3 regions of the Lactobacillus sp. OTU4228 genome follow, and region 3 is predicted to be linked to each of the others. Evidence: predicted binding sites of a transcription regulator. Region 3 holds the regulator's gene; each other region holds the start of a gene.
What was found. Region 3 encodes NrdR, which represses ribonucleotide reductase genes. Its sites were predicted from a motif close to ACACNATATATNGTGT; they were not measured.
Positions count from the first base shown of each region.

Region 1: BN1206_RS08950 (deoxynucleoside kinase) is a predicted target of NrdR. The motif match lies at 1,405-1,420, and genes of this name have one in related genera.
Region 2: pnuC (nicotinamide riboside transporter PnuC) is a predicted target of NrdR. The motif match lies at 1,877-1,892, and genes of this name have one in related genera.

Region 1 is NZ_CDLD01000041.1:37,258-40,475, reverse strand. It holds gene BN1206_RS08955 (deoxynucleoside kinase) at 4-690, opposite strand; gene BN1206_RS08950 (deoxynucleoside kinase) at 715-1,362, opposite strand; gene nagB (glucosamine-6-phosphate deaminase) at 1,659-2,378, opposite strand; gene BN1206_RS08940 (aldo/keto reductase) at 2,499-3,218, shown strand, end outside.
Region 2 is NZ_CDLD01000038.1:26,131-29,348, reverse strand. It holds gene BN1206_RS09810 (collagen-binding domain-containing protein) at 1-1,653, opposite strand, end outside; gene pnuC (nicotinamide riboside transporter PnuC) at 1,931-2,668, shown strand; gene BN1206_RS07735 (mucin-binding protein) at 2,874-3,218, shown strand, end outside.
Region 3 is NZ_CDLD01000034.1:96,488-99,705, reverse strand. It holds gene polA (DNA polymerase I) at 1-7, shown strand, start outside; gene mutM (bifunctional DNA-formamidopyrimidine glycosylase/DNA-(apurinic or apyrimidinic site) lyase) at 16-846, shown strand; gene coaE (dephospho-CoA kinase) at 843-1,445, shown strand; gene nrdR (transcriptional regulator NrdR) at 1,448-1,915, shown strand; gene BN1206_RS07115 (replication initiation and membrane attachment family protein) at 1,918-3,218, shown strand, end outside.

The sequences.
Region 1 (3,218 bases), on a different contig from region 3:
AAATTAAGCTTCGATTTGGATATCAGTTGATTTGTCCCAGTCCATTGGTAACTTACCAACTTCCTTCAATTTATCAACGATTTGATCAAGCACGATTTCACGATCTTCTTCAGAAGACATGAAGTCATATTTGTCACCATCAATTTCCATCTTTGGTGAGTAATCGTACTTGTCATACCATGGCTTGTAGTAGCGAAGCAATCTCTTGTAGTAGTCTTCAAGAGTTGAATCGTGGCTCAATTGTTCGTATGGACGGCCACGTTTTTGAATACGTTTAATCATTGTGTCGTAAGAAACGTTGATGTGAACAAGCAAGTCAGGGTTCTTCTTAGGCATTCTGTCTAATTCACCCATCATATTGTGTAAAAGTTCATAGTAAGTGTCGACTTCCTCAGGAGTGGCACGACCAATGTCAGCGTTCATTTGGAAGAAGAGCGCATCTTCATAGATAGAGCGGTCCAACACGTTATTATCTTGAGTCAATGCGTCTTTAATGCTGTGAAAACGTGTATTTAAGAAGTATACCTGCAATAAGAAAGCATATTTCTTAGGATCAGCATAAAAAAGTGGCAGAACTGGATTGTCGTCAACACTTTCATAAAATGGCTTAGTGCCTAAATATTTAGATAAAATACCTGTTAAACTGGATTTTCCGGCTCCAATTGGCCCACTTAAAACAATAACTGTCATCACGTTCCTTCTTTTTATTTAGTTTTATAAGTTACCTATTTCGTGCAACTTCTCGTCAATTTCTTTCAATACTTCCCTTTGAGCATCAATGCTAGAAACAAAATCGAGTTTATCACCATTGATAGCCATCTTAGGTGAAGCATCATATTGTTCATACCATGGTTCATAATATCTAAGTAATCTAGCATAGTAGTCCTTCAAACCTGGATCTGTACTAATTTGTTCAAAGGAACGACCACGTTTTTTAATGCGCTTAAGCATGGTATCAAGTGAAACATGGATATAGATAAGCAAATCGGGCTTCTTGCTTGGATTGCCTGGCGTATCTTCCATCATATTTTCAAGCAAATCGTCATAGATCTTAAATTCTGTAGGATCTGCGACCTTGTTATCGGCGTTCATCTTGAAGAAAAGTGCATCTTCATAGATAGAACGATCGGATACGCTGTTCTTATCTTGAATAGCTTGATTGATTTGAGCTAAACGGTGGTTAAGCAAATAAGTGTTAAGCAAAAAGGTGTAACGCTTCATATTTTTATAGTAGAGGGGTAAAACAGGATTGCTGTCAACGCCTTCGTAAAATGCTTGCGTACCTAAATGTTCTGCTAAAATACTGGTTAAACTGGATTTTCCGGCCCCAATTGGCCCGCTTAAAACAATAACTTGAATCACATTCTTTCTTAAATACCAGATATTGGACAATTAATAAGTTTAATACAAGATATTGTGGCACACAAGCTCTTTTTTAATTCTGTTTCACGCGAAAAAGTCAAGGGTAGAAATGAAAAATCGGATAGGAATGAAACATAATTCAATTAGAACAGAAAAATTGTAAAAAATGAAGTTATCTAAAAATAAAGCAGATAATTCTAGTACTCAAAAATCCCGGATTTAAAATTAACAAAAATAGCTAGGTCTTCTACGATTGTAGAAAGCCTAGCCTTTTATTTTTAGAGATAAATTGTCATTTAGTTCTTGTATTTGTCGTCTAGCTCTTGAGCTGCAGCCTTATCAACAATAACAGTTACATCAGGGTGCTTTTGTAAAATTGATGCAGGAACGTCTTCAGTAATAGGGCCTTCAATCATTTCTTTGATTGCTTGAGCTTTCTTTTCACCAAATGCCATCAAAACGATCTTCTTAGATTGCATGATGTTAGCAGTACCCATGCAGATAGCGCTCTTTGGAACTTCATCTTCGTTGTCGAAGAAACGAGCGTTAGCTTCAATAGTGTTTTCAGTTAATTTAACTTCGTGAGTACCGATGTCAAATGGAGTACCTGGTTCGTTGAAGGCGATGTGGCCGTTACGACCGATACCTAATAATTGGATGTCGATAGGATTGTCCTTAATAATTTGGTCGTATTCTTTGCAGAATGCTGGAATATCTTTTGCCATACCATCTGGAACGTAAGTCTTCTTGAATGGCTTCTTGTCGAATAAGTGCTTTTGCATGAAGTAGTGGTAACTTTGAGGATTGTCTGGTGTTAAGCCAACATATTCATCAAGGTTGATACTAGTAAGATCTTCACAATTAAGGTCGCTCTTTACCCAGTTTTGGTAAAGTGTTTCAGGGGTAGAACCGGTTGCTAAACCTAATACCTTAGCACCGTTCTTAATACCTTTTTCAAAAATTTCGAATGCTTTTGCTCCGCCTTGAATTTTGTTTTCTGTAACAATAACTTTCATAATAAATCCTCCTCATTTACTGGTCTAGTCCATTGTAAAATGGAATAGACCATTTTGTCAATTAAATAAAAAGAAATATTCTTAACTATGTTAGAATTTGAGTAAAGGAAGTGAATAAGGATGGATTTTGAAAAATTAACGGGATTAGGTATAGGTACATGGAATATTGGTGAAGAACCCAGAAAAAAAGATGAAGAAATAGCCGCAATCCGTTATGGACTGGATCATGGGATAAACATTATTGATACAGCCGAGATGTACGGTGAAGGTAAAAGCGAGAAGTTGGTAGGTGAAGCCATTAAAGGCTATGATAGAAGCAAATTATTTTTGATTTCAAAATTCTATCCCTATCATGCAACGCCAGAATTAGAACGGCAGAGTTTGGAAGCTAGTTTGGAAAGACTAGGCACAGATTATTTGGATCTCTATTTACTTCACTGGCGTGGCAATCATCGCTTATCTGATACAATTCGTGGCCTTGAAGCTTTGCAAAAAGAAGGTTTGATTCGTCATTGGGGTGTTTCAAACTTCGATACTAGCGATATGAAGGAACTTTTCACGGTACCTGGTGGAGATAAATGTTTTGCCAATGAAGACCTGTACAATTTAAATGAGCGAGGAACCGAGTATGACTTACAAGATTGGCAAAAAAAGCATGGTGTAAGTTTTATCGGCTACTCACCGTTTAATTCGGGTGCTGGCGATACGATTCGCATTACACGTAATTTGAAAATTGTTGCGCGTGATCATGGCGTTACGCCACATCAGATTATGCTTGCTTGGACAATGCGCAATGGCAATGTTTTAGCTATTCCTAAGGCTGCCAAGATCAAGCATATG
Region 2 (3,218 bases), on a different contig from region 3:
TTCTGTATTGTCAGGAGTTTCCTCTGTTTTAGGTTGTGGAGCAGGAGTATCTGGAGTTGGATTTTCAGGCGCCGGCTCTGGTTCAGGTTCAGGTTTAGGCTCCGGCTTAGGCTTTTCAGGTTCAGGTTTAGGCTCCGGCTCTGGTTCAGGTTCAGGTTCAGGCTCCGGCTTAGGCTTTTCAGGTTCTTCAAATTCTACGAATGGTGGTGTTAAGTCCCAACGGTGTGTTTCACCACTAACAGTAACTTTGTTACCAATAATATTACCGTCAATGTTAACAGCATTTGTAATATGAGCGTTGGTTGCTAGAACACTTCCCAAATGGTAGTCTCCAGCAAAATGTAATTTATTAACATCTGTACCGAAGTTCCAGAGCAATTTATTAAATTGATTTGGAGTTTCAGAAGAACCGCCAATATTATTACCATCAGCATATTCCAGTACAAGGTGAGTTTGAACTGTTAAATCTCCACCTTGAATATTAATTACATTTAAAATAATCATTGGAGCTTCAGCACCAGCAGGAATACCTTTGATCGTAATATTACGTTTGTCGCCTGAAAGGTGTGCGGCATCAATTGTTACATAAATAGGTTCCTTACTGTCGCCAGCATTCTTTATAGCCTCAGAAACATCGGTCCAACTATTGTTGAGATCATTAAAATCGGCTTTAACTCCTTCAGTCTGTGCTTGACTAGCCCAGTTATCTGACTTTTGACTTAATTTATCTAGTTCGCCTTGAATATCAATTTTTTGATCGGCTTGAACAATGTGGTTATAAGGAATATCTACTTTTCTCCAGTCAGGTTTTTCTGCAGTTCCATAGTTAACTTCAATTGCTCCATCATTTTCAAATGAACGGTATTCAATGTCTGGTCCAAAGATGACTACTTTGTTGTCACCATCGATTTTGTTAAGTCCATTGAGATTGCCAACATAGTGGATATCACCGTTGGTTAAATTATTGGTTGCATTTGAATTGGTACCAAAATTTGTACCAGAAAGTTTATCTGCAGCAATATTACCTGCAATATGACCATTTTGGGTCACTTCATTACCGAAAATATGGAAGATACCAGCGATACCTAAAGGATGTTTATCTGCCAAATCTTTAATATGATCTGCCAATTCTTCCTTGGTCATTTCATTGATATTTGGTTTATCTTTTTTATTTGTACCTTCTTTAGAAGTATTAATATTATTATTTTGAGATACATTTTCTTCAGATTTTGAATTTATATCTTCAACTGGAGTAGTACTTTCAGCTTCTTCTGTTTGAATTGGTTGCTCAGTATTAACAGATGTTTCTGGATCTGTTTTTTCTTGAGTAGATACATCTGTATCAGTTTGCACAGTAGTTGTAGTACTATCATCAGTATTTTCAGAGTAATTAGCTGAAACTTCAGTATTATCAGTAGTTAAAGTGTCTGCTGTATTATTTTCTACAGGAACACTTTCTTCTACTACTGAAGTTGTATCACTTGTTACTTCATTTGAAGTTGTATCATCAGTCATTTCATTTTGAATTGCTTCAGAGGCTGCTGAGACAATTGGCGCACTAGGACCAGCTAGTATGCCGAAACTTAATAACACTGCAACAGCACCCTTAGCCAATTTGCGAATAGCAAATTGCGTTTTCTTTGTCTTGAACATTTTTAGTACCTCCGTAGCACATAATTAATATATTATTTTTCCTTTCTTGTATACATTATATGACATGATGTCATTTATGAAAATAAAAATAAAAGCGCTTTAAAAAACTTAACAAATAAAAAATTATGGTACTAACGCAAATCAAAAAAATGTCAATCCTTGTATTTAATTTTGAGTCCACTATACTAGATAGCGATGCTTTTTAAATAAAAGAGCGGATAAGGCACAATATATAGTATATTGTGAACCTAAAATAAAAAGGGAGTAGTTTGTATATATGGAAAGACATGAGAATTATTTTGTTTGGCTGTTTAATCAATTAAAGGGGTGGCCAGTACAAAACTATTGTTTATGGTTTTTCGCATTTGGTTTTCAGTTAGCGTTACTTATTCAAGCAAAGGTTACTAGCGTAACTTTGATCACTTTTATTGGTACTCTTTTGGGTACGCTTTGTGTATTGGCAATTAATGCCACTAAGGCAATTAATGGATGGTTAGGATTGATTTCAGCAGCATGTTTCATCTATGCTGGTTGGTCAGCCAAGAATTATCTTTCTATTTTTGAACAAATTGCTTATATCGCAACTTTGGATTTGCCAGTTATCTTGTCAGTAAGATCATGGAATGATGATACTAAGAACCACTTGAGAAAGTTTGGTGGTAGAGAATGGGTCATCGCCATCGTTGGTACATTGGCCGTTTACTTGGTATCAGGCTTCTTAATTGGTAAGTTCACTAATGACCCACGTCCTTGGGTTGACGCTATCAGTTTTGCTATTTCACTTACTGCTGGTATCATGTGCTTCATGCGTTACAACAACCAATACTTCTGGTGGACTGCAAGTGGTATTTTCCAATTGATTCTTTGGGGTATCACTTATGCGCAAGGGGATGCCAACTTGGCAATGGCTATCAACTCATTGATTTACGTCATTAACGATGTTTTGGCGTTTACTGTTTCACCATGGTTCAACATGGGCCGTCGTAAATCTGGACTTAAGGAAATTAGAAACTAGTAATCAGCTAAGAATCAATTCAATATAAAAAGGAAACGTTATCGAATTTCGGTGGCGTTTTTTTGTACATAAGTGTTTTCTGAAAAGCTTTAAGAAATTTTAAAAGAGACGATATGTCACTATTAATGAAAGCGGTTTCATGATAATGTATACGTATCAAAAGTATAATTAATTTGATACGTATACACAATAGGAGGCCATGAAAATGACATCTAAGAAAAATTTTAAAAAGAAGATGAAGAGATATCACAAGAATCACGAAGATCATAAGGAAATGAGCCCTAGAGCTAAGAAAGCTGCGGCTGGTGCGGCTTCTGCACTTTTGGGTGTTGGAATTATGACAGGCGCAAACACTCATGTTGTTAAGGCTGCAGGATATCGTGAAGATGAGATTGCTGAAGTAGAAAGCGCAAATGTTCTTAGTTCTGAAAAGACTAAGGTAAGAATTAGCGTGCAACAAAGAACTAATAGTACTGAAGATCAAAATGGTGAAGTGATTTCAGATGAAAGTACTGAAACTTCAAATGATGTAGTAACAGATACATCAACT
Region 3 (3,218 bases):
AAAGTAGGTGATTAGATGCCTGAAATGCCCGAAGTTGAAACTGTACGAAGAACTTTAACTCCTTTAATTAAAGGAAAGACAATTGAAAAAGTAATTTTGTGGTATCCCAAAATCGTTGCGACCGATCATGACAAGTTTATCAATGAACTGCCAGGCAAAAAGATTATTCGCATTGATCGCTATGCCAAGTATTTGCTTATTCGCTTGAGCGACAATTTGACGATTGTTTCTCACCTGCGCATGGAAGGAAAGTATCACTTAACTACGCCGGAAGCGCCAAAAGATAAGCATGATCATGTGGAATTTATTTTTACCGACGGCACTGCCTTGCGTTATAACGATGTGCGCAAATTTGGCCGTATGCAGCTAGTTTTGACCGGAACCGAGCGACAAACAACTGGCATCGGTAAACTGGGCGTTGAACCCAATACGCCGGAATTTAATGAGCAGTATTTTTTGGGTAGTTTGAAGAGAAAAAAGAAGAACATCAAAAATGTCTTACTCGATCAAACTGTTGTGGCAGGTCTGGGCAATATCTATGTCGATGAAACCTTGTGGCAAAGCAAGATCCATCCCTTGAGTTTGGCTAACAAAATTCCTGCCGATAAAGTAGAAGATCTGCGTAAAAATATTAATGAAACCATCAAAATTGCCATAGAAAAGCGCGGTACAACTGTTCATAGCTATTTGGATGCAAACGGCGAAGTTGGTGGTTACCAAGAAATGCTACAAGTTTACGGTCACGCTGGTGAAGCCTGCCCTAGATGTGGCACGACTTTTGAGAAAATTAAAGTTTCAGGCAGAGGCACTACTTTTTGCCCACATTGTCAGGTGATATACAAATGACATACGTTTTAGCTTTAACTGGCGGGATTGCGACAGGCAAAAGCACCGCGGATCAATTTTTTAAAAAGCAAAATATTCCTATTGTCGACTGTGACGAAATAGCGCATGATTTAATGAAGCCAAAAAATGCTTCTTGGCAAGCAATTAAGGATAATTTTGGCGAAGAATATTTGAATGATGACCAAACGATTAACCGTAAAAAGCTCGGTCAATTAGTTTTTAGTAATAAAAGTGCGCTAAATAGACTAAATCAGTTGACTCATCCTCTAATTTTCGATAAAACAATACAAAAGATAACATCATATCAAAATGAAGATATGGTTATCCTTGATGCACCAGTTTATTTTGAATCTGGCTTAGATAAGAAGCATATTGCCAATAGTGTGTTGGTAATTACTTTGCCAGAATCTATTCAAATAGAGCGATTAAAACAAAGAAATAATTTAACTGATAAAGAAGCCAGAATGCGGATTAATAGCCAAATGCCGTTGTCTAAAAAAACACAATTGGCTGATTTTGTAATTGAAAATACTGGTACAATAAAAGAACTAGAAAGTAAACTAGAACAATTATTAAATAAAATCAAAAAAGAGGGATAGCTATGGAATGTCCAAATTGTCATCAAAATGCCTCCCGCGTTATTGATTCACGTCCTAGTGATGAAAACCGGGCAATTAGAAGACGTCGAGAATGTGAAAACTGTGGTTTCCGTTTTACGACCTTTGAGCGTATTGAAACGGCGCCTTTATTAGTAATTAAAAACGATGGAACGCGTGAACCGTTCAGCCGTAAGAAGATTTTGCATGGTGTAATGGCCGCAGGGCAAAAGCGTCCGATTAGTAGCGAACAATTCGAACAATTAGTTGACCATGTCGAAAATAAAGTTAGAAAACAAGGCGTAAGCGAAATTTCATCTAAGAAGATCGGTCAATACGTCATGGATGAATTAGCCGACTTGGACGATGTAGCTTACATTAGATTTGCTTCCATTTATCGTGAATTTAAAGATATGTCTAGCTTCATGAAGACGATGGAAGACATGATGGCCAAAAAGGGAAAGGGTAATTAGAAATGTTTGAGACATCTGATCCCAAGCATCTATATTATGTAGCCAATCGAGTTACGCTTTTTCCTGAAGACGAGCAAATATTGATCAAATTGTATCAGCCATTAGTTGGTGCTGTTGCGGTGGCTTTATATCAGACTTTAATCAGTGATTATGATCCATACGGCATTATTTCTGATTCTAAGGGTATTTATTCGCTGCAAGAACAACTGGATTGTAGCTTAAAGACGATGTTTACCTCGCTTCATAAATTAGAGGCCGTGGGGTTAGTTCAAACATTTTTGTCCGATAATGTTTTTAATAACGTCATCGTGTTTAAATTGCTTAAAGTGCCTAGTGCTGATAAGTTTTTCGCTACGCCGCTACTAGCGAGTTTGCTTAAGGAAAAAGTTGGCGAAGAAACCTTTCATGAATTAAGCCACAAGTTCGCTAAAGAAGCTAAGTTGCGGGAAAAGCCTATTAAGAATGCGCGCGATGTTTCGGCTAATTTCTTTGATATGTTCCGTTTGCCGGGGGATGAAGCAATCACTCCATCCAGCGATGTAATTGAGGCCGCCAAAGAAAACAAAGTTCATGAAGAAGAGGTGGCCCAAGTTAACGACAGGGATGCAATCGATTGGGACTTTATCAAAGAGCAATATGAGGTTTATCAAATTCCAGCTAGTGAAGTTGATAATAAGAAGAATCAAATTCGCTCTTTGATGCAGACGTATGGCTTGTCCGAAAAAGAATTCGTGGATGAGAGTTTGCCATGCCTTCATGGTTCGTATGAATTGAACATGCGCGACATTAGCAATACTTTAGCTGAGAACTACAAACGGATTAACACTAGAGAACACGTGCAAAAGCAGGTAAATGAAGGCCGTAAAAAGGCTTTGGCTGCGATTAAGGGCTTGGACGACAACGATAAGAAGTTGCTCAAGGAAGCCAATGAAAGCTCACCCGCTGAGTTTTTGTATAAGATAAAAACAGAAAAGGGCGGTATTGCCAGTGCAGGCGAGCGGCAGATTATCAATAATTTGCACACCCAGTATGGTTTGCCAGAAGATTTGATCAATATTCTGACCTATACTTGTTTGACTTACGATACTGTAGTGAACTCAAACTTGGCCTACAAGATCGCTAACGACTGGCTCCAACATGGCGTTGCAACCGCGGTTCAGGCTTTGCAGTACGTGAAGAAACGTCGCGATAGTTTTGGCAATGGCAATAATAGAAGATCTAGAAGAAACTATAACTATCAAAATAAGCGCGTAGAAAAAGGCACCGATTGGAGCAAGAAGAAGGTTGATACCAATTCCGGTAT